Regions from separate parts of the Psychrobacter sp. TS_SC_6 genome, predicted to be linked through region 2. Evidence: predicted binding sites of a transcription regulator. Region 2 holds the regulator's gene; the other holds the start of a gene.
What was found. The regulator PhoB, encoded in region 2, activates phosphate uptake and scavenging genes when phosphate is short. The targets are predictions, from matches to a motif close to TGTCATNAANCTGTCATAA.
Positions count from the first base shown of each region.

Region 1: AC0J5Y_RS02255 (DNA translocase FtsK) is a predicted target of PhoB. The motif match lies at 9,117-9,135, and genes of this name have one in related genera.

Region 1 is NZ_CM149590.1:512,696-523,777, forward strand. Features, by position in the region: gene AC0J5Y_RS02195 (peptide chain release factor 3) at 1-393, shown strand, start outside; gene AC0J5Y_RS02200 (RsiV family protein) at 582-1,436, shown strand; gene AC0J5Y_RS02205 (FHA domain-containing protein) at 1,519-2,607, shown strand; tRNA gene AC0J5Y_RS02210 (tRNA-Thr) at 3,098-3,173, shown strand; tRNA gene AC0J5Y_RS02215 (tRNA-Tyr) at 3,241-3,324, shown strand; tRNA gene AC0J5Y_RS02220 (tRNA-Gly) at 3,410-3,483, shown strand; tRNA gene AC0J5Y_RS02225 (tRNA-Thr) at 3,601-3,675, shown strand; gene tuf (elongation factor Tu) at 4,159-5,349, shown strand; gene rimI (ribosomal protein S18-alanine N-acetyltransferase) at 5,515-5,991, shown strand; gene AC0J5Y_RS02240 (MerR family transcriptional regulator) at 6,077-6,511, opposite strand; gene aat (leucyl/phenylalanyl-tRNA--protein transferase) at 6,664-7,488, opposite strand; gene trxB (thioredoxin-disulfide reductase) at 7,489-8,511, opposite strand; gene AC0J5Y_RS02255 (DNA translocase FtsK) at 9,200-11,082, shown strand, end outside.
Region 2 is NZ_CM149590.1:2,599,907-2,610,988, reverse strand. Features, by position in the region: gene AC0J5Y_RS11080 (transposase) at 1-318, shown strand, start outside; gene AC0J5Y_RS11075 (HD domain-containing protein) at 410-1,039, shown strand; gene phoU (phosphate signaling complex protein PhoU) at 1,132-1,863, opposite strand; gene pstB (phosphate ABC transporter ATP-binding protein PstB) at 1,950-2,708, opposite strand; gene pstA (phosphate ABC transporter permease PstA) at 2,954-3,868, opposite strand; gene pstC (phosphate ABC transporter permease subunit PstC) at 3,938-4,891, opposite strand; gene pstS (phosphate ABC transporter substrate-binding protein PstS) at 5,064-6,215, opposite strand; gene asd (archaetidylserine decarboxylase) at 6,506-7,339, opposite strand; gene dtd (D-aminoacyl-tRNA deacylase) at 7,526-7,981, shown strand; gene phoB (phosphate regulon transcriptional regulator PhoB) at 8,129-8,833, shown strand; gene phoR (phosphate regulon sensor histidine kinase PhoR) at 8,923-9,987, shown strand; gene AC0J5Y_RS11025 (M23 family metallopeptidase) at 10,001-10,591, opposite strand; gene AC0J5Y_RS11020 (3'-5' exonuclease) at 10,786-11,082, shown strand, end outside.

The DNA of each region.
Region 1 (11,082 bases), 840 kb from region 2:
CGTGTTATTCTAAAAGATCCGCTTAAATCAAAAGCTCTGCAGAAAGGTCTACAGCAGTTGAGTGAAGAGGGTGCAACACAGGTATTTATGCCGCAGATTAATAATGATTTGATCTTAGGCGCGGTTGGTGTGCTACAGTTTGAAGTGGTCGCCCATCGTCTCAAAGAAGAGTATAAAGTACAGTGTATCTTTGAGCCGGTATCGATTGCGACGGTACGCTGGATACATTGCGATGATGAAGTGGCACTGGCGAAGTTTAAGAAAAAAGCCCATGACCAACTATCGCTAGATGGCGGTGGTCATCTGACTTATCTTGCGCCATCACGGGTGAACTTGCAGCTGATGCAAGATCGCTATCCAGAAGTGTCGTTTAGCAATACGCGTGAGCACTAAAATCCATCATTCCACTTTGTTCATCTTAAAAGACACGTTATCGTGTCTTTTTTATTAGCTTATCAAATAGCGTATTATTGATTTTAATCCCTATGATTCTAGAAAAAACACGAACAGTGTTCCTACAATATAAGATAAAGGTTACGGTAGAATATCAGTAAATCCTATAGATATATTAAAGAGGCTATATGAAAACTGCTAATCAACGTCCTATTATTGAGTCACAATCAGTCCAGCAATCTTCTACGGATGTGGGTAGGCTGCGTTTATTGTCAATAGTAAGTAGTGCGTTGCTGTTTGGCACGTTAAGCTTCTCAGCATATGCCGGTAGCCTTTTTAGTAGCACAGAGTATCTCGATTATCAGTTACCCGAAAAATTACAAGAAACCTGCACGGCGCGTGATAACTGTCCGGAGATTGAAGTTAAATATCTTAAAACCAATCATAAGTGGATAAATGATATCACCAATCAACGTATCAATATGCTGGTTGTAAATAGTAGACCCTCTGAATCTGCGCCTATCACTACCAAGGCCACTTCAACTACTGTCAAAAGTGCGCTTGATGGTTTTGCTGCCTCGCAATTTAATGAGCTACCGAGTGACAGTGCATTTACCTATAGCCTAATGGTGACACCTGAGTATGTGGGTCATATTAATGATTTTGAGATGTTCGAGATAAGCTCATATGTCTTTACTGGCGGCGCACATGGAATGCCGTATAGCGAATATCTAGTGTTTGACCAAAAGACGAGAAAGCAAATAAAACTGGCGGATATGCTGCAAAGCGGTAAAAATCCACAGTTTAAGGCACTTGCCTACAATACTTATAAAGAATGGGTGAAAACGATCGATAAAGATGTGAAAAACTACGAAAAAAATTGGCCATTTACCTTAAGTGATAACGTCACATTGACAGATAAAGGGGTTGATATTCGTTATCAGCATTATGCTATTGCTCCCTATGCCTATGGTATGCCAGTGCTTAGCATTCCTTATAGTAAGCTTAGCGGTATTATACAACCGCGCTTTATCCCTAAATAATATAGCTGTAAACGTCAGATACAATAGAATGGATCAGCTAATGATCATCATGAATATTTAATAATAAATAAGGAGTCATCGCATGACAAACGATATCGATAATATGAATACCGCAACGACCAACGCATGGCAGTTGAAAGCCTTGACAGAGGCACTTGGTGATCTGACATTAACAGTCACTGACAGCCTCTCTGTAGGCCGTGGTAGTGATAATGATCTGGTACTAGGTAGCAAGCAAATTTCACGCAACCATGCACAACTGAGTGTCTTAAACGGTCAGCTATACGTAAAAGATCTAGAGTCGTCAAACGGCACTTTTATTAATGATGAGCGTATCGCCGCCAATGAATCTAAGCAGTTAGCAGCAGAAGATACGCTTGGGTTTGCAAGCTTTATTTTTCAGGTAAGCCAGCCAGTGGCTGCTACTGTTATTCATGAGCAAGTAGAGACTGATAAACCAACGTTAATGTTGAGCCCTGATATTGAGATTGCGCCTATTGTCGAAGCAGAGCCGATTGTTAGCGCCGCTCAAACAGATGAGTCAGTAATGAAAGAAACAGGCATCACTGACATCTTATCCGCCGCAGATAAAGCTGAACCTGTATTGAGCGAAGTAGAATATAGTCCTACTGAAACTTCAAGTGTCAGCGTGGCTGCTGAGCCCGAAGTAATAGAAACTACGCTGACCGAAATTACACCAGAAAAAGTCGCATTGACAGAGACTATGCTGACCGAAACTACATCAACGCCTTCTGCTCATCAAGAGTCACTTGTAGAGCAGCCCGTCTTATCTGATGAGCCTTTGCTATATAAAGACGCTGTATCCGAAACCCTTTCAGATACGCCTCCTGTAAGTGAGGCGCCAGTCGTTGAAGCAGCCATTGAGCCAAAGCGTGACAAAACCACTAAGACGGCCTTACAAGAAGAAGCAGATCCAGATGTACTGCGTGCTAAACAGGCAGCCACTTCACAGTTTTCGGGCACAGCCAATCTAGGTCAATCTCGCGATTTGGGTACTACAGGCAATAATGCGATGGATCAAGCACTGGATAACCCTGCCACTACTGGAGGAGTTGAAAAGAAACCGAGTGGTAATTGGTTTATATGGGTGTTTGTCGCGATTATTATTATTGGCTTAGCGTTGTGGTTGTTCAATACAGGCATGGTATAGCCAATTTTTGATAAGAGGGCTATCTTTGTTTATTTAAATAATAAATTGGTCAACTGGAAAAAATTGTAGTTGATTGGCTTTAAGGTATTTTTGCTTTAAGAGATTAGGGCTATGTTAGGATAAATTTTGTATCGCTTTAAATAGTAATTTTATAGCGAACAAGTTTTATCTTAGCATCGCAGGAATCACAATTTTTAACGGTATCTTTTAAAAATTCTGCCGCTGATAAGTATTAGCGCTTGGCAGGTTTACATAATTATTGAATGTTTGGAGCAATGAATAACCAACCCACAGAATTTAAGTGACTAGGTTTTTTGACTAAAAGATAGATCGTTGGAATAAGAGCAGTAAAAGTATCTATTTTCAAAAAACAAAAACCCTTTATAATCAGGTGCTTGAGATTTTTTATTAAAATAAAGTCAAAAATACTAAAAAAGGGCTTGCGCATCTCAAAATATTTGATAGAATAGCCACCACTTTGAGAGAACAAGCCGACTTAGCTCAGTTGGTAGAGCAACTGACTTGTAATCAGTAGGTCGCCAGTTCGATCCCGGCAGTCGGCACCATCTCTCTCAAAGTAGCTTTTTATGAATATGTCTTAAACTAAAGCCATTTTTGTTTAAAGCAACCTAAGGTGGGATTGGGGAGCGGTCAAACCCAACAGACTGTAAATCTGTCGCGAAAGCTTCGAAGGTTCGAATCCTTCTCCCACCACCATATTTTTCTAAGTTCGTCTTAACGCCAAGCATACTCTCTATCAATCAATGATTCTTTATCAGAATCAACCCAGATAAGAGTAAATGCGGGTGTGGTATAATGGTAACACCTTAGCCTTCCAAGCTAATGACGCGGGTTCGATTCCCGCCACCCGCTCCATATATGTACTATTGCACAGATCATCAATACTCATCACGACAGTCAGTTATTATTGCTGTATCGTGATATTTTTTTTAGTGCAACTTAGTGGTTGGCTACTGTAGTTGTTAAAAGCATGCTCATATAGCTCAGCGGTAGAGCACTCCCTTGGTAAGGGAGAGGTCTTGAGTTCAATTCTCAATATGAGCTCCATTTATTGTTATATTATTCATATTCACTTTGCTAGTGCTTGTCCATAGCTCAGTATTGGTATCAAAATTATAAAATATCGAAAATTATACATACAGTGTGGCAGAGAATAATTCAAAGGTGACACTGAGGTGTTGCCTTTTTGCGCTGTCAGTTTGTTGGTAGGTGTTATTTTTGACTGATAAATGAGCTGTATAAAGAATTAAATGAATAAGAGTTAGATAAAGTAGTGCAATAGCCGTACTGTATATTAACTTGTCATGTTCAACAGATTGAAAAGCACGTATAATGCCTCTATTTATACGCTTAACAGCTAAAATATCGAATACAGAGATAGTATAGCGTTATAGCTAGTATTCTAATAGATATTAGTTTAATAGAAAAAACACAGTGCCAACAGTTTGATGGTCATACATCATAAGCCGTCAAACTGTTATTTACCGATCTTTGATTGATAAATGTTCACCAAAAAAAGAGGAAATACCCATGGCAAAGGCCAAGTTTGAACGTCTAAAACCACATGTTAACGTCGGTACCATCGGACACGTTGACCACGGTAAAACCACCCTTACCGCTGCAATCGCAACCGTAGCTGCAATCACTTCAGGTGGCGAAGCCAAAGACTACGCGTCTATTGACTCAGCACCAGAAGAAAAAGCACGTGGCATCACCATCAACACCTCACACGTAGAATATGACACCCCATCACGTCATTACGCTCACGTTGATTGCCCAGGTCACGCCGATTATGTTAAAAACATGATCACCGGTGCAGCCCAGATGGACGGCGCAATCCTAGTCGTATCTGCAACTGACGGCCCTATGCCACAAACTCGTGAGCACATCCTGCTTTCACGTCAGGTTGGCGTACCGTACATCGTTGTATTCATGAACAAGTGCGACGTTGTTGATGACGAAGAATTGTTAGAGCTAGTAGAAATGGAAGTTCGTGAATTATTGAGCGACTATGACTTCCCAGGTGATGACACCCCAATCATCCATGGTTCTGCGACTGAAGCCCTAAAAGGCTCACAAGAAAAATATGGTCAACCAGCGGTTGTAGAACTATTACACGTTCTTGACACCTACATCCCAGAGCCAGAGCGTGACATCGACAAAGCATTCCTAATGCCAATCGAAGACGTATTCTCAATCTCAGGTCGTGGTACTGTTGTCACTGGCCGTGTTGAATCTGGTATCGTACGCGTTGGCGACGAAATCGAAATCGTTGGTATCCGTGACACTCAAAAAACCACCTGTACTGGTGTAGAGATGTTCCGTAAACTGCTTGACGAAGGTCGTGCAGGCGAAAACTGTGGCGTACTACTACGTGGTACTAAGCGTGAAGACGTACAACGTGGCCAAGTACTAGCTAAGCCAGGTTCAATCACGCCGCATACCAAGTTTGACGCTGAAGTCTATGTATTGTCAAAAGAAGAGGGTGGTCGTCACACACCATTCCTAAACGGCTATCGTCCACAGTTCTACTTCCGTACCACTGACGTAACTGGCGCAATCCAATTACAAGAAGGTACTGAAATGGTTATGCCTGGTGATAACGTTGAGATGGGCGTAGAGCTTATCCACCCAATCGCTATGGACAAAGGTCTTCGCTTTGCTATTCGTGAAGGCGGCCGTACAGTAGGCGCTGGTGTTGTTGCTAACGTATTAAACTAATAATTAACGCTGTCAGAGTAATCTGATCTTCGTTAATAAGTTAGTCAAAGGCCATCCTTGAAAGAGGGTGGCTTTTTTGTGGGTGAATGGTTTGCTAATAGAATGACAGTATCGACAATCAACGATAATATAATTGATATTAAAGCCAACAAATAGAGGGCGCAAATGTTTGATATAAAAATGCTATTAGATGAACCAGATAAGCGTACAGAAATGGTCGAAGCAGTGGCTACTATTGAAGTCATGGTTCAGCTACACGACCCTTGGACATCTCAAACAATAGGTGATCTGCTAGAACAGGAGAATATCAATCTGATGATTGTTATTAATAATTCTGCAAACGAATTGATTGGCTACTGCTTATACCAATTATTGTTTGAGCAAGCAGAGATTTTACGCATTGGTACTCATCCTGATTATCAGCGTCAAGGTATAGCATCACGAGTTTTTATTAGACTAGATGAGGCGTTAAAGGCCAATCAAGTAGAGAGTCTTTTATTAGAAGTGCGAGCAGACAATACTGCTGCGATTGCGTTATATGAGCAGCAAGGATTTACTGTGATTCATACACGTAAAAGCTACTATCAAGCAGCGCATCAACCAGCAGTCGACGCGCTAATCATGCAGCGTATTTATAATTAATCTTAAAAAATATTAGCAGCTTTTATTATTTGAGATTTAAAACAATAACAAATAATAAATGCGGTTTGGTATCGAGGTTTCTTTATCAGGATAAAGGCAGTGTCTTTTTACACACATCAATGTCGAGCTTATAATCACTATCAGCCTTCATATGCTTAAGAATATCAATGCGTTCGGTCAACATCTCTATCATCAAACTGATGGTCGTCTGTTGTTTTCTGATTTGGATCAGTTTTTGCTGGGTAATGTTCAGCTGTAAGTCAATATCGAGCTGCCCATCATAATAATCATTGAGGCTGTCTTTGATTTCAGTCAGGGTAAAGCCAATTGCTTGCGCGCTTTTAATTAATTCGATACGTTCAACACATTCTGGATGAAACTCAGTATATAGCCGCGAACCTGCCTGACGCTTACGCGATTTTAGTAGCCCCAATTGATCATAGTGACGAATCGTATCTTTGGTAGTATTGGCTTTGGTTGCCAGCTTACCTATTAATAAAAAAGAGGTATCAGGTGCCATAATGTACTCATGATCGTGATAGGTAAGTTACTGATTTATGAAAACATTGCTGATTAAACGTAACAATAATAGTCATAGGTACTCAATCGAGTCGCGCTATTTTAACTATCGATTAGCCAGATCAATTTTAGATTTTAAAATAAAGTAATAAACTAGAGGTTTAATGGCCAAGGTTGCAAATTCCCTAGCAGCGATACCGCTAGAGGTTTATGCGATTTTTTGTGCCAATTATTTGAACTATTAGATATTAATATATCTAGTTGAGCCAAAAACTCAGTACGTGACAAGGTGATAGCACCTAAACTTGTAAGATGATCGTTAGGGAGTTGACAGTCGACAAGATTAACATTGCTTTGCTCACATAAGCGCATCAAGCCCCAAAATGCCAGTTTTGATGCATTAGAAGCGATATGAAACATCGACTCACCAAAATAAATACCACCTATTTTTAAGCCGTATAAACCGCCAACGAGCGTGCCTTTATCATCCCAAACTTCAATACTATGCGCGAAGCCTTGAGCATGTAACTCAGTATAAGCTTCAATCATCTCATCATGAATCCAAGTATGTTCGCCTTCAGGCTGATTTTCATTAAGATCGTCATTAACGCCATTACTACGCGGTAAACTACAAGCGTGTATGACCTCATCAAAAGCTTGATTCAGCGTCAACTGCCAAAGACTACGGTTTGCTTGCTTTTGTAGCGATTTACTGGGCTGATAGTCTGTTGGCTGCATCACACATCTGGGCTCAGGGCACCACCAAGCAATCGGTTCATCGTCATTAAACCAAGGAAACAGTCCCTGTGCGTAAGCAGAAATCAGCGTCTCAGGAGCTAAATCTCCCCCGATAGCCACAATACCCATACCTTCAGGATCTACTATTGCTGGCTCTGGAAAGTCATAACGCCCAAGACTCTTGATATGTTGAACAAAAGCCTCAGGTGTTGTATGACCATCGTGAATAAAGACGCTCATTTACGCTTCTTTATCAGCTGTCAACGTTGAAGCATAAGTATGGTCTTGTGCAACGGTTTCGCCTATTGCATCTAGGTACTTTTCAGCATCAAGTGCTGCCATACAGCCTGTACCTGCCGAGGTGATCGCTTGACGATAGACGTTATCTGCGACATCGCCTGCGGCAAAGACACCTTCGATACTGGTTTGGGTGGCATTACCATTCAGACCGCTATTGACTATAAGATAACCGTCTTTCATCTCTAACTGACCTTCGAATAAGTCAGTATTCGGCTTATGACCGATCGCGACAAACATGCCAAACACATCCAGTTGCTTGGTGCTGCCATCAATCATAGATTCAATGACCACGCCATTAACGCCCATATCATCACCAACTACTTCTTTTACGCTGTGGTTCCACTCGATTTTGACATTACCATTTTTGGCCTTTTCAAATAGTTTATCTTGTAGAATTTTTTCTGAGCGTAAGCTATCACGGCGATGGACTAAAGTGACTTCAGCGGCGATATTTGATAAATACAGCGCTTCTTCAACGGCCGTGTTACCACCACCGATGACCGCCACTTTTTGGTCTTTATAAAAGAAACCATCACAAGTTGCACAAGCAGAAACGCCAAGACCGCGGAATTTGGTTTCTGACTCTAGACCTAGATACTGTGCTGATGCGCCGGTTGAGATAATAAGAGCATCACAGGTGTAATTGCCATTATTACCAGTCAGCTCAAAAGGACGCACATTTAAATTAACGCTATTGATATGGTCATAGACCAATTCAGTACCAAAGCGTTCGGCATGGGCTTTCATACGATCCATCAACGCAGGACCAGTCAAATCATGCGCATCACCCGGCCAGTTATCCACTTCGGTCGTCGTCGTAAGCTGTCCACCGACTTCCATACCGGTGACCATAACAGGCTTGAGGTTGGCACGTGCTGCATACACAGCGGCAGAATAACCAGCAGGACCTGAACCTAAAATGATGAGTTTTTCGTGGCGTGGAGCAGTATTATCAGTTGCCATAAGATTTCCTTGCTAGAGCAATAAAAGTGAAAAGGTTCAACGTTAAAATAATAAGTAGATATTATAAGTATTATAAAAGATAAGCGTAAAAATGACGACGTATCTGGTTATTATCGTTGCTATGTGATAATAACATAAGAGCTAAGAGCAAAAAGTGCAAGTTTGCTAAAAAAAATATGGATATCATTAGAACTAAAGTATCTTAAGCTTGAAATTTTAGTACCAAAAATGACCCCACATTCAAATATAGTCAGTGAAAAGTGAGATATAAACATCACGTACTGCTGGTATTGATTTGTCTTGATTGCTGTGCTTAGCAGATAGAGGCTTCGAAAAATTTATCCCAGTAGCACTGTAGCGACTTTAAAGTATTTCAACTATAGCTGCATTTTTGGCTAAATCACTACTGGATTGATTTTCTTATGCGCTTTATTGATAACGCGGTCGCCACGGCAGCTATGTATTTGTTATTATAAGAAGTTGTATCCCAAGCACAAAACAAAAACAGCAATGCGGTCAATATTTTGTCTTAGCATTTTAGCTAAATTTTTTGTGTTATTACGCCACATCAGTCGTAACTTATTACAGCAGTTTCTATCAGGAATTTATGTCAGCATGATTAAGCTTAATCATGGTTTGACGATTATTGAATATTCATGACGAGTATTAACAACAAGGCAGATCTTACGTGATATCAGCACCAATTATTGATTACTTAAAAAAGGGTATATTTACCCTACTGGGATTACTCCTCGCGGTTTATTTGTTCGTGATTTTGATGACTTATACCGGTAATGATCCTAGCTGGTCGCACATCAGTAGTGATATGACGACCATTAATAATATGGGCGGTGAGATGGGCGCATGGCTCTCAGATTTGCTGTATAGCTTCTTTGGTTTTGGTGCGTGGTGGTTACTGGCGTTTCTGGTTTATGAGTCAGTACTAATTTGGTGGGATAATAAACCGACATTTTGGTTATTACGCTTGGTTGCTTACGTGTTTTTGATACTGAGCAGTAGTGCATTATTTGCCCAATTGATCGCATTGGTACAGCAGGTAGCCGATCCGATGTCGTCAGGTCTCAAAGGCGTTGCTGGCGGTATTATTGGTCTTGAGCTACAAGCGAGGCTAGCACAGCTATTGTCGCAGTGGGGGAGTGTGACGTTTTTGACAGTGTTTGTCGCTATTACGACCACCTTTGCCTTTAATATTCATTGGCTAAGTATTTATGAAAAAATTAAAACTTTGTCTTGGTTTGGGTCAGGTGTCAAAAACCTTGATAGCAGCCTTGATGCTAGTCAAATAATACAAGAAGACAATGCTACTAGTGCTACCGATAAACAAGGTAGTGATACGATTATAAGTCAGAATAACACTCCAGAATATGAGCAATTACCGCTTGAGTTGCAAGCGGCGGAACAGGCTAACAATAAACAGCAAGACAATAGAAGTGGTCGTTTCAATAGCGCATTGACAGACTTTTTATCGTCTTCAGGATTGGGTGCCAGTGTAAAAGCCTCTATGGCAGCCGCTGCGCAAGTCGCCAGTGAAAGCGCCAAACGAGAAGAGCAGCTGCAAACTGCAGCCGCCACAACGACTAGCAATAGCGCTTTTAATCTGAATAAAACATCAGTATCTGCTACCAATGCTACGCCAATGTCTATCAGAAAGGTTGAGCCAAGTTTTGCATGGAACGATGCAAATACTGTCGCTGATTTATTAGCAAACCAGATAGAAAATGAGCAAGATACGATACCTTATGATGTCATAAATGCTCCATATTCAGAGGCATCAGCTGCTGCTTCTGTTGACAGCTTAAATACTGACATTTCTTCTGCTAGCCCAGTTATTGATATTACTCAAGAGACTCAGCAACAAGCAGCACATTCGTTAAATGATTATGCACCGAACATATCAAATATGCAGCCAGATATTGCTGAATCAGCACCTAGCGTCGATAGCTTAGTGGATGCCTGGTTGGCAGAACATGCGGCAGTGCCGGAAGCGACTGGTTTTAGCCATGAACAAGGATTATCTGTCATAGAGACATTAACAGAAACTGCGCCTATTCAGCAGCAAACTGCCATCTCATCAAACGACTCTACTGACGACATTCCTAATAATGCTGCAAATGACTTGTTGAACGATTTGGAGCCTTTTTCTGATACTGATATAGAGAATACATCAGAAATAATAGATATGACACCGACCAATACCCCGCCTGCAAATCCAAAAGCGTCACCAATGGCAGAAAATATGTCTACCATATCAAGTATCGAGTCAGCCACAGTAACCAAACCAACTATGAGTTTTGCAGTTCCAGAAGGTGATAGTAGCAATCATATTACGGATATGATGCCAGAAGACGACAATGTTTATGATAGCACTGACGCGATTGATGCTCCCGTTATGCCTCATATCAGTGATGATATTGCATTCAGTCAAAAATCACGCTCGATGCAAACGGCTGCTTATCGTAGCAGTCTGTCGCCGATTCCAGAGCTGTCTATTTTAGATAAGCCAGACCCCAATCGCCAGCCAAGCTATACGCTTGCTGAGCTTGAGCAGTT
Region 2 (11,082 bases):
GCACTCGATTACTTAAAAACAAACATTAATAAAGGGATTTTCTATAACTGGTGCAAGTTCATACTAATACCAAAGCTTAAAAGAAAATGCGTGATTGTGATGGATAACGCTGCCTTTCATAAAAATAGGCGTATTCAAAAACTACTCAACAGACATGGCCATCGTATTCTATGGCTACCACCCTACAGCCCTGATCTAAATCCTATCGAGAAGAAGTGGGCTCAAGTGAAGTTCCTACGACAAGGCTGGATGGAAAATGACTTATCTAAGTTGTTTTATGATATTCATCCAAATCATAACTCTTTTGTAGTACAGTGACTATATAGCGCTTATAAAATGTATAATAATTGCTTATGCGTAAAGATAGAATGAAGCGATATACATTGTTAGAAAAATTAAGAGAAAATTTATGTCATCAGCTAATTCCATGTCATTCCCTAACCCAGCGCTTGCCTCAAACATTGATATAGATTATGTCACTCATTTCTTATTAGAGCTTGATGCGCTTAAACGTGTCAATCGACGTAGCTATGTGACAGGTACGACTCGCTTAGAGAACTCAGCTGAGCATTCTTGGCATTTAGCCATGGCATGTTGGTCCATTGCTGAACTGTTTGAACTTGATGTCAATCATGAGAAACTACTAAAGCTGGCGCTAGTACATGATTTGGGCGAAATTGACGCTGGTGATACTTTTTTATATGCTGATAAACGTGCTGATGCGCATGTTAAAGAGCGAGCTGGCATTGCGCGCTTACAAGCTGAGCTTGGTAATGGCATTAAAGATTTAAATGAGATTTGGGAAGAACAGGAAACTGGCAGCAGCAAAGAAACCCAGCTGCTGAAAGTGGTTGATCGCTTGTTGCCATTTTTGCTTAATTTAAATACCAACGGAAAAACGTGGATTGCATCTAATGTTACGCGCTCGCAAGTAGCTGGCGCGCATGCCTTTATTAAAGACAGCTTTCCGAGTATTTATGATTGGCAGACACGGCAGATTGAATTTGCCACCGCGCAGGGCTGGTTGATTGATGGTTAAATTTATAGCAGTATCACATTACTAAAAGCGTGTCTTTTTTATTTTGAACGGACTATGTTCTAAACAGACCAGCGTGTGCGATAAAGAAAATGCTATTTATTACTACCAGCATCCGTGGTTTGCTGGATGATTTTTTCTACTTGCATAAAATTTGTATGCCGCACATCTTTACCGCTGGTGCAAAAAATAACCAGCTCAGCAATGTTTTTAGCATGATCGCCCACACGTTCTAGGGCGCGCAATACCCAAAGTATATTCATCACTCTGGACACGTGGCGGCTGTCTTCCATAATATAGGTCAGCAAGGCTCGAGTGGCAGATTGATATTCTTCATTGACCGCAGCATCACTTTGCAAGACCGAAAATGCCTGCTGAGGATTCATCTGCGAGAAGGCGTCAATCGCATCAAGTAGCATCACGTGCACCTTGTTGGATAAATGCTGAACCTCTGCATATCCTCTTGGAGAAGCGCCGTCTTTAATTAACTTGCAGGCCATACGCGCGATTTTTTCTGCTTCATCTCCCACACGTTCAAAGTCAACAATACCTTTGCTAACCGCCATCACCAAACGCAAGTCATTTGCTGCGGGTTGGTGCTTGGTGACTAACAAAATGATTTGCTCATCGATTTTAATATCTAGCTGATTAATCAGCTGGTCGTCTGCAATCACTTTTTTCGCGGTCGCTTCATCTGCAGCTATCAAAGCGCGTGTCGCAACCATGACTTGCTCTGCTGCCATGTAACCCATTTGCATAAACAGCTCAATCACATCATCTAAGTCATTATCAAAACCCTTTGATAAATGTTTTTGCGTTATTAGCATGGCGGCTTCCTTACTCTTATAGATTTAAATAGGGGTGCAAACATAAAATAGATACTAAAAAATTAGTACTATCAGTACAGACTGTTTTAACCATGACGACCGGTAATATAATCTTCAGTCGCCTTTTGAGTGGGATTGGTAAATATCTGATTCGTCTCGCCCATCTCTACCATATCGCCCAGATACATATAGGCGGTATAGTCAGAGACGCGCGCCGCTTGCTGCATATTGTGGGTCACGATAGCAATCGTATAGTCGTTTTTTAAATCGGTAATGAGCTCTTCAATCGCGCCTGTCGAGATAGGGTCGAGCGCTGAGGTTGGCTCATCTAGGAGTAGTACTTCAGGTTTTGTCGCTACACCGCGAGCGATACAAAGCCGTTGTTGTTGACCACCGGATAAAGACAATCCTGATGCACGAAGTTTGTCTTTTACCTCAAGCCATAAAGCTGCCTTTTTGAGTGCCCATTCGACACGATTATCCATCTCAGCTTTGCTTAGCTTCTCGTAGAGGCGTACGCCAAATGCCACGTTGTCATAAATAGACATTGGAAATGGCGTCGGTTTTTGAAAGACCATGCCGACTTGTGCGCGTAGCAAGTTCACATCGATGTCTTTGCTCAAGATATTTTTGCCATCGAGGTTGATATTACCTTCTGCACGCATACCGGGATATAGATCATACATACGATTAAACGTACGTAATAGTGTGGATTTACCGCAACCTGAAGGCCCGATAAAGGCAGTCACTTTTTTGTCTGGAATATCAATATTAATATTTTTTAGCGCTTGAAAGTCACCATAATAAAAACTTAGGTCACGAATCTCTATTTTTGCAGCGGGCATATTTTTAGGAATATCATGAATTGTTTGCTTGGTTAGGCTGGCAATATCCGGTTGTTGCATCTGCGTGCTAGTAGACGTAGGTCTACTTAATGGATTGCCTGTTGTCTGATTGCCTGTTGCCTCATTGAAGCAATTAGCAGGCGCTTCTGTACGAACTTTGCTGATGACGTAATTCATAATTTTATCCAACCCAGCTCAATTAAAATTCAAGTAAATGCTCGATGTCACGTGTTCTATCGTCAGATTTATTTGGTCTGACCTCTACCACTGATGAATCTCGCCAAAATATTTAATACCAAGACAGAGATCGTAATAAGCAATGCTGCTGACCATGCCAGTGTGTGCCAGTTGTCATAAGGACTCATCGCAAACTGATAGATGGTATTGGGCAAGTTAGCAATGGGCTGACTCATGTCGGTACTGAAATACTGATTATTCAACGCTGTAAATAGCAAGGGTGCCGTCTCACCAGTGATTCTGGCAAAGGCCAATAGCACCCCAGTGGTGAGTCCTGCGCTAGCCGCCTTAATAGTAACCTGCGTCACCATTTTCCATTTAGGGGTGCCGAGTGCATAGGCCGCTTCACGAATACTATTGGGCACTAGATTGAGCATGTTTTCAGTGGTACGCACCACCACAGGAATGACAATCAGTGCTAGTGCCAATGCGCCTGCCCAGCCAGAGAAACTTTGACCTTTGACCATCAGCGCATAGATAAAGAGACCAATAACAATTGATGGGGCAGAAAGCAAAATATCGTTTAAGAAACGCGTCACTTTGCCAAGCATACTACCTTGAGAGAATTCAGATAAATAAATACCTGTCATCAGGCCAATAGGTGCGCCGATAAACAATCCTGAAAAGGCCAACATCACCGAACCAACAATGGCATTACGTAAGCCACCTGCACTCATGGGCGGTGGGGTATCAGCCGTAAATACAGGCAATTGTACGATGCCTTGAAAACCTTCAACAAACAACGTAAACAAAATCCAAGACAACCAGAACAAACCAAAAAACATTGCCGACATCGCAAAGCTTAGTCCTAGCTTATTGGCCCAGCGGCGCTTGTTATAAAGGCTGCGGTTATAACGACCTTCAAATCCTGTTTTGACTGGTAACGGTGCATTGGTTGCGTTGGTTGCATTATTAGAAGGCATCATATTTATTTTCCATATCTTTTATCAATCCTTCGAAGTCTGTCGAAACGTAAGAGGCTAGTCTAAGACTTATCGATTGCCTGCTTTATTATCCATGCGCATAAGCATCAACTTAGCCAGAGATAACACGATGAAGGTAATAACAAACAAGATTAAGCCCAAATGTAGTAGTGATGCCAAATGTAGCTCACTGGACGCTTCCGCAAACTCATTGGCCAAGGCCGAAGTAATCGTCACTCCAGAGGTAAACAGACTTGGACTGATATTAAAGGCATTACCAATTAAGAAAGTAACCGCCATCGTTTCACCCAATGCGCGTCCAAGCCCTAAAATTACGCTACCGACCACGCCAGCTTTGGTATAAGGTAGGATGATTTTGAACATCACCTCCCACGTCGTTGCACCCATGCCATACGCGGATTCTTTTAATAATTCAGGCACCACAGAAAAAACATCCCGCATGGTGGCCGCGATAAAAGGAATAATCATAATTGCCAGTACTAAGGAGGCGGTAAACATACCAAGCCCCATTGGTGCACCTGCAAAGAGCTTGCCGATAATAGGTAAAGGCCCTACGTGCTCAATGAACCATGGCTGAATGTGATCGCCAAAAAAAGGCGCAAATACAAATAATCCCCACATACCATAAATAATAGAGGGAATGCCTGCCAACAGCTCAATGGCCATACCCAATGGCTTTTTTAAGAAGTTAGGGCATAGTTCAGTCAAAAAGATAGCAATACCGAAGCTCACTGGCACAGCAATAGCGATCGCAATAAAGGAGGTGACAATCGTACCGTAAATAGGCGCAAGCGCACCGTATTGATTATTTACCGTATCCCAGTTATTGCTGGTATAAAACCCCAGTCCAAACTCAGTGATACTGGGCCAAGCGCCCACGATTAATGAGAGGAGGATGCCACCAAGCGACAACAGCACCAAGATTGCAAAGGCTTTGGTTGCATTGACAAACAGCGTATCGTAACGTCTTTGTTTAGCCAGTTGGGACCTTAAATCATTCATAAGTGTCTCAGCGTTGAATAGAATCAAGTCAAAATAGTAAAAGAGGTTTTATCACAACAAACTTAAAAAGACCTTTAAATTTTCTGTGATAAAACCTCTCAAACCCCTACCGGAGAATAGTGGTTTGAGAGGCTGGCTTGAGAGTGATTATGCAATCACTAGGATAAACAGGTTATTGTGCAGGTTTATAGACAGGTTGACCGTCGCTGCCTTTGACCTCACTCCATTTTGATTTAAATAAGGCAACCGCAGTATCAGAGAAGGGTACGTAATCAAGTGCCATAGCGTCGTCATCACCTTGCGCATAAGCCCAGTCAAAGAATTTCAATACACCAGCGATTTGTTTGGCATCTTGTGGCTGCTTATGTACTAAGATAAAAGTGGCTGCGGCGATTGGCCAAGCTTGCTCAGTCTCAGAATCAGTAATGACTTTATAGAAACCTTCTTGCTGTGACCAATCGATATCACCTGCCGCGGCAAAGGTCTCTGCAGATGGCTGTACGAAGTTACCAGCAGCATTCTTAAGTGCCGTGTGTGACATTTTGTTCTGTTTAGCGTACGCATATTCAACATAACCGATAGAGTTTTTCATACGGTTGACGTAACTTGAAACGCCTTCGTTACCCTTGCCGCCTGCACCAGTGGCAGATGTTGGCCATTTAACGGTTTTATCAACACCCACTGAGTCTTTCCAGTCTGGTGATACTTTTGCCAAATAATCCGTGAAGTTAAAAGTCGTACCTGAACCGTCTGAGCGGAATACGGTGGTGATTTGGGCATCAGGTAGGGTCAAATCTGGATTCAATGCTTTGATAGCAGGATCATTCCAGTTACTGATTTTACCCAAATAAATATCGGCTAAGGTTTTACCGTCTAGCTTCAACGCGCCTGGCTCAATACCATCAATATTGACAACTGGCACGACGCCGCCGATGACTGTTGGGAACTGTATCAGACCGGCTTCGTTTAACTCTTCTGGTGTCATCGGCGCATCAGATGCCCCAAAATCTACGGTCTTCGCAACGATTTGTTTGATACCGCCCGATGAGCCAATAGACTGATAATTGACCTGACCACCTGTGGCTTTGTTGTAGGCATCTGACCACTTAGCATAGATAGGCTGTGGAAAAGAAGCACCAGCTCCGGTAATGTTCATCGATACATTTTCAGCTGAGCTAGCACTAGCGTCGCCACTAGCAGCGGTTTCTGATGGTGCTGTGGTTGCTGCGTTGGTTTTCTCGCTCTCATTGTCGCTCGTCGTTTGGTTACAAGCGGCTAATGTCAAAGTGCTAGCGATTGCTACTGCCATGAATGAATAACGCATTATTTCTCCTAAAATTAATCAATTTTGAGTATCAAGCATTTATAAATAACAATAACAGTGGTTTGCTGAAATGATGCTCTGCGGTTAATAAGGAGAGTTTGACAAATGAATATGACAGTTTGATGACATAAAGCCTTTTTATCACAAAAAAAACGACTGAAAAAAGACAGTATTAAAAAACATAAGAAAGGAGTAGGCACAAAAAAAGCATAGGCAGTATTCTGGTTACTGTCTATGCTCATGTTGCCCAATATTACTTGTGACAAGCGTTTTTACTTAGATAAATGGTATTAGATTTTAGCGCTACCTAACAGTTGCCCCATTTGAACGATGGAGCCATGCTGCATGGTATCTTGCCAATCCGTTTTTGCCGCTTTTGGCAGTATTACAATTGCGGTTGAACCTAAATAAAAACGACCAAGCTCGTCACCTTTTTTAAAGCTCATATCATGATCGGCTTCTTGAATATCATCAGTACGGCTAATTTTACCCGTTGCTACTGTCTCAATCCCAGCGACAATCATCGCACCGACCATCACTACCGCCGCTTTACCATAGGTAGTATCAAACAGACAGACGAGGCGCTCGTTACGAGCAAACAAATCCGGTACATTGGCAGCCGTGGTATTATTGACCGAAAACAGTGTACCAGGGACATAACGAGTTTTAATAAGAGTGCCATCGAATGGCATATGTACACGGTGATAGTTGCTTGGGGCAAGATAGACCGTGGCAAAACTACCGTCAGCGAAATAATCGCCATCTGCGCTATTCGCTAAGAGCTGACCGATATCATAGTCACGACCTTTTGCTTGCAGTAGTTTATGGTCATGAATCTGCCCAAGCTGCGAAATCATGCCATCTGCAGGACTAACAATACCATTGATACTGGTATCGATAATACGGGCATTGTCTTGGAGCTCACGAGTAAAGAAATCATTAAAGCTCTCATAAGCGTTTAGGCTTTGACGCTCATATTCATCTAGACTAACATCATATGCTTTGGCAAAACTGCGGATAAATGTACGCTTGACCCAAGGGTGGCGGCTGGCAGCTAAGCGTCCTGCGACTTTACTGATTTTTTGCTGCGGTACAAATTGCTGTAAGGTAGTAAATACATTCATAATAGATGACCAAAGTAGGGATTAAAAATAGTTATTAAAATAAAAAGTTATATTAAAAAATCATAGATAGGCAGTTTTATAGCTAGATTTATTTATAAATATAATCATAAGTACATGCATCGATAATTGTATTTTATCATGGTCTGCAGCAGACTGTATGACCATAATCGTTAAAGGAAGTAAGCAATGAGAGCTCTTATTCAGCGAGTCAAACATGCCAGTGTCAGCGTTGATGGGCAGGAGGTTGGCGCTATTGATTTTGGAGTACTGGCGTATATTGGCTTGGGGCACGATGATAACCTACAAAGTGCGCAGCGGATGATTGATAAAATCTTGACTTATCGACTCTTTGACAATGATGACGATCCAGCCAAATACGGTAAACTCGATAAAAATATCCAGCAAGTCGGTGGTGGGCTATTATTGGTCTCACAATTTACTCTGCTGGCAAAGACGGACAAAGGACGCCGCCCTGACTTTGGTAGCGCAATGACACCTGATATGGCTCAAGCTTTATTCGCACAATTGGTTGATTACGCAAAGACGCAGTATCTAACGGTTGCAACGGGTCGGTTTGGCACTGATATGCAAGTGTTGAGTGTTAATGATGGACCATTAAACTTTTTATTGGAAGTGCATTAAGTCATTAGCAGGGCTACTAAGTATTATAAATCTAAGAGTAAATGTCATTAAGCTGTCATAATTAAGCCCTTTAATAAAGAAACGCTTATTTGCGTTTGTTACGGCTTTTATAAACTCTATTTTGTCCTCTAACACTAAGAATACATTATGTCTAAAGAGCAAATTTTGATTGTTGAAGATGAAGACGCCATTCGTGAAATGGTCGTCATGACGCTAGAGATGGCAGGCTTTGATAGTTTACAAGCAGCGGATGTGTCAGAGGCGCACCAACAAGTGGTCGATCACCGTCCGGCACTGATTTTATTAGACTGGATGTTGCCCGGTGATAAAAGTGGTATTGATTTTTGCCGTATGCTAAAAAGCGATACGCTGCTCGCCGAGATACCGGTTATTATGTTGACTGCTAAAAGTGAAGAAGACAGTAAAGTGCATGGTCTTGACGCAGGCGCTGATGATTATATGACCAAGCCTTTCTCGACTCGTGAGCTTATCTCAAGAATCAAAGCGGTATTGCGACGTAGTAACGCGCTAAGCGGCGACAAACCTATCAGTATAGGCAGGCTAACTTTAGATGCCAAAAGCCAACGCTTTATGGTGGGTGATGACATTATCGATATGGGTCCGACAGAATATCGCTTATTGGCGTTTTTTATGAGCCATCCTGAGCGCGCCTATACCCGTGCCCAGCTGCTCGATCAAGTATGGGGTGGTAATGTCTATATCGAAGATAGAACCATTGATGTTCACGTAAAGCGTTTACGCACATTACTACGTCCACATGATTGTGATACATTGATACAAACGGTACGCGGTACAGGTTATCGATTTTCTAGCCGTATCGAAAAAGGGTAATCGCTAGCAATATGGATATTGTATAGTGTCGCCTTTTATCGGAAGCGGCTGATAGTAGAAAAATTATAAAAAATAATGGATAAATAAAAATGCCTATCCAAGATAAATACCAACGTCCCATAAATCAACTTAAAAAAATCAGAAGTGCTTTACGAGCATTACGTGATGCTGTGATTTTGCTCAATGACGATGATGGAATTGAATGGTGGAACCAAGCGGCGCAGGATTTATTATTGTTACAATCTTCAGATAAAGGCAGGCGTATTTTTGACTTCATTCAAGTGCCTGAATTTATGAAGTATTATCAGGAGGCAACGACGATTAATAGTGATGCCGATGAGAGTGTGAATATCGTCTCTTGGCAAGACCCAAACCGCTATCTAAAGTGTGAGCTGACGCCATTTGGCGATGAAAAACTACTGATCATTTATGATGTGACCCGCTTGCAGCATTTAGAAGCGATGCGCCGCGACTTTGTGGCCAATGTCTCGCATGAGCTGCGTACGCCATTGACGGTCTTGATGGGATATCTGGAGAATTTCTCTGATCAGCCAGATATGCCTTCACACTGGCGCCGCGGCTTTGAGTTGATGACTCAGCAGACAGCTCGTATGAACAGGGTAGTCAATGACTTATTGCTCCTGTCTCGCATCGAAATCGAAGAAACTCATGCGTTTGATGATATCGACATGACTAGGCTACTCACAAATGTCTATGATGACGCGCAAGCATATAACCAAGAATACAAGCATACCATTCACCTGCATATCGATACCTATGACGGGCTATATGGCTCAGAGATGTACTTGAATAGTGCACTGTCTAATCTGGTGATTAATGCCATTAAGTACACACCAAAAGGCGGTAATATCTCTATCAGCTGGACTAAGACTGCTGAGGGTTGCCGATTTGCGGTTGAAGACAATGGTATCGGTATCGCACCAAAGCATCTTAGCCGTTTGACCGAGCGTTTTTATCGTGTTGACAGTGGGCGTAGCCGAGCAACGGGTGGCACAGGACTTGGACTGGCTATTGTAAAACATGTGTTATATCAGCATGAAGCGCGCTTGCAGATTGAGTCTGTAGAAGGCGTAGGCTCGACATTTAGTGCCGTGTTCCCAAATAACCATGTACGATCTGCCGCAATGAATTAATGCTTAATACACTTTAATCCTTTTGCAAAAGTGGATAAGGATTTACCGCGCTACCATTAATATAAATTCCATAATGAACATGCGGCGGTGTGCCTTTAGCATTGCCGCTATCACCCACGTAACCAATGGTATCACCGGCATTTACCCAGTCATTGGGAGAAATGTCAGCATAGTCTTCCAAGTGCGCATAATAGTGTCCTGCGCCGCCTGGTCCCACTATCATAACGACGCGACCGCCTAACGCATTTTCGCCTACCTTGCTGACGATACCTTGGGTCGTCGCTTGAATCGGCGTGCCGCGCGCCGCAAAAATATCAATCCCTTCATGTGAGCGGCCTTGACTACGAGCAGCGCCCCACGTATCAGTCAGATGCTGCTTGGGTAGCGGATTTGGCAGGCTATTCTCTGTTGGTAGCGGATGTTGCAATAGGCTAAGCTGCTGCCATTTTGCTATGAAAAATGATTGAGTTTGTTGGCTGATACTCGGTAATAATCTGTCAAATACGAATAACAGCATCAGCAATACTGCGGCCTTGATAAGTACGCTAATTGCGCGGCTGATAAACCTAGGGTTTGGTTGTTCATGATTGCCATCTATTCGCATTGAAATCTCTTTGAGTTTTTGAATGAATGCCAACAGATATTATATAAGCTAAGTTCTCTATTATTTGTATGCCATTGTTATCTCTGGCTTTTATCCCCATAAATATAACGTTTACGTGTCTTTAAAATAACCCTTACCTAAAATACCAATGTTACTATCTATTACTGCTTTCCATAATTCTTGGCTGAACCTTTATGACAGACACTGCGCTTGTTATCGATACCGAAACCGATCAAGGTCGTGATCCACGTCCTATCCAAGTGGCGACGATTAATGTAGCTACGGGCTTTGAGTGGATGAAATACTTTAATAGTGGTCGATCAATATCGCCAGTTGTGATTAGAGTCCATGGTATTACCGATGACGATGTAGCAGGTCTTGAGCGGTTCGAGCTTGAGCAGTTTGAGGTACCTGAGTATCTTATTGGGCATAATGTACGCTTTGATTGGCGGGTGATTGGCAGTCCTTCCGCTAAGCTAATTTGCACCGTT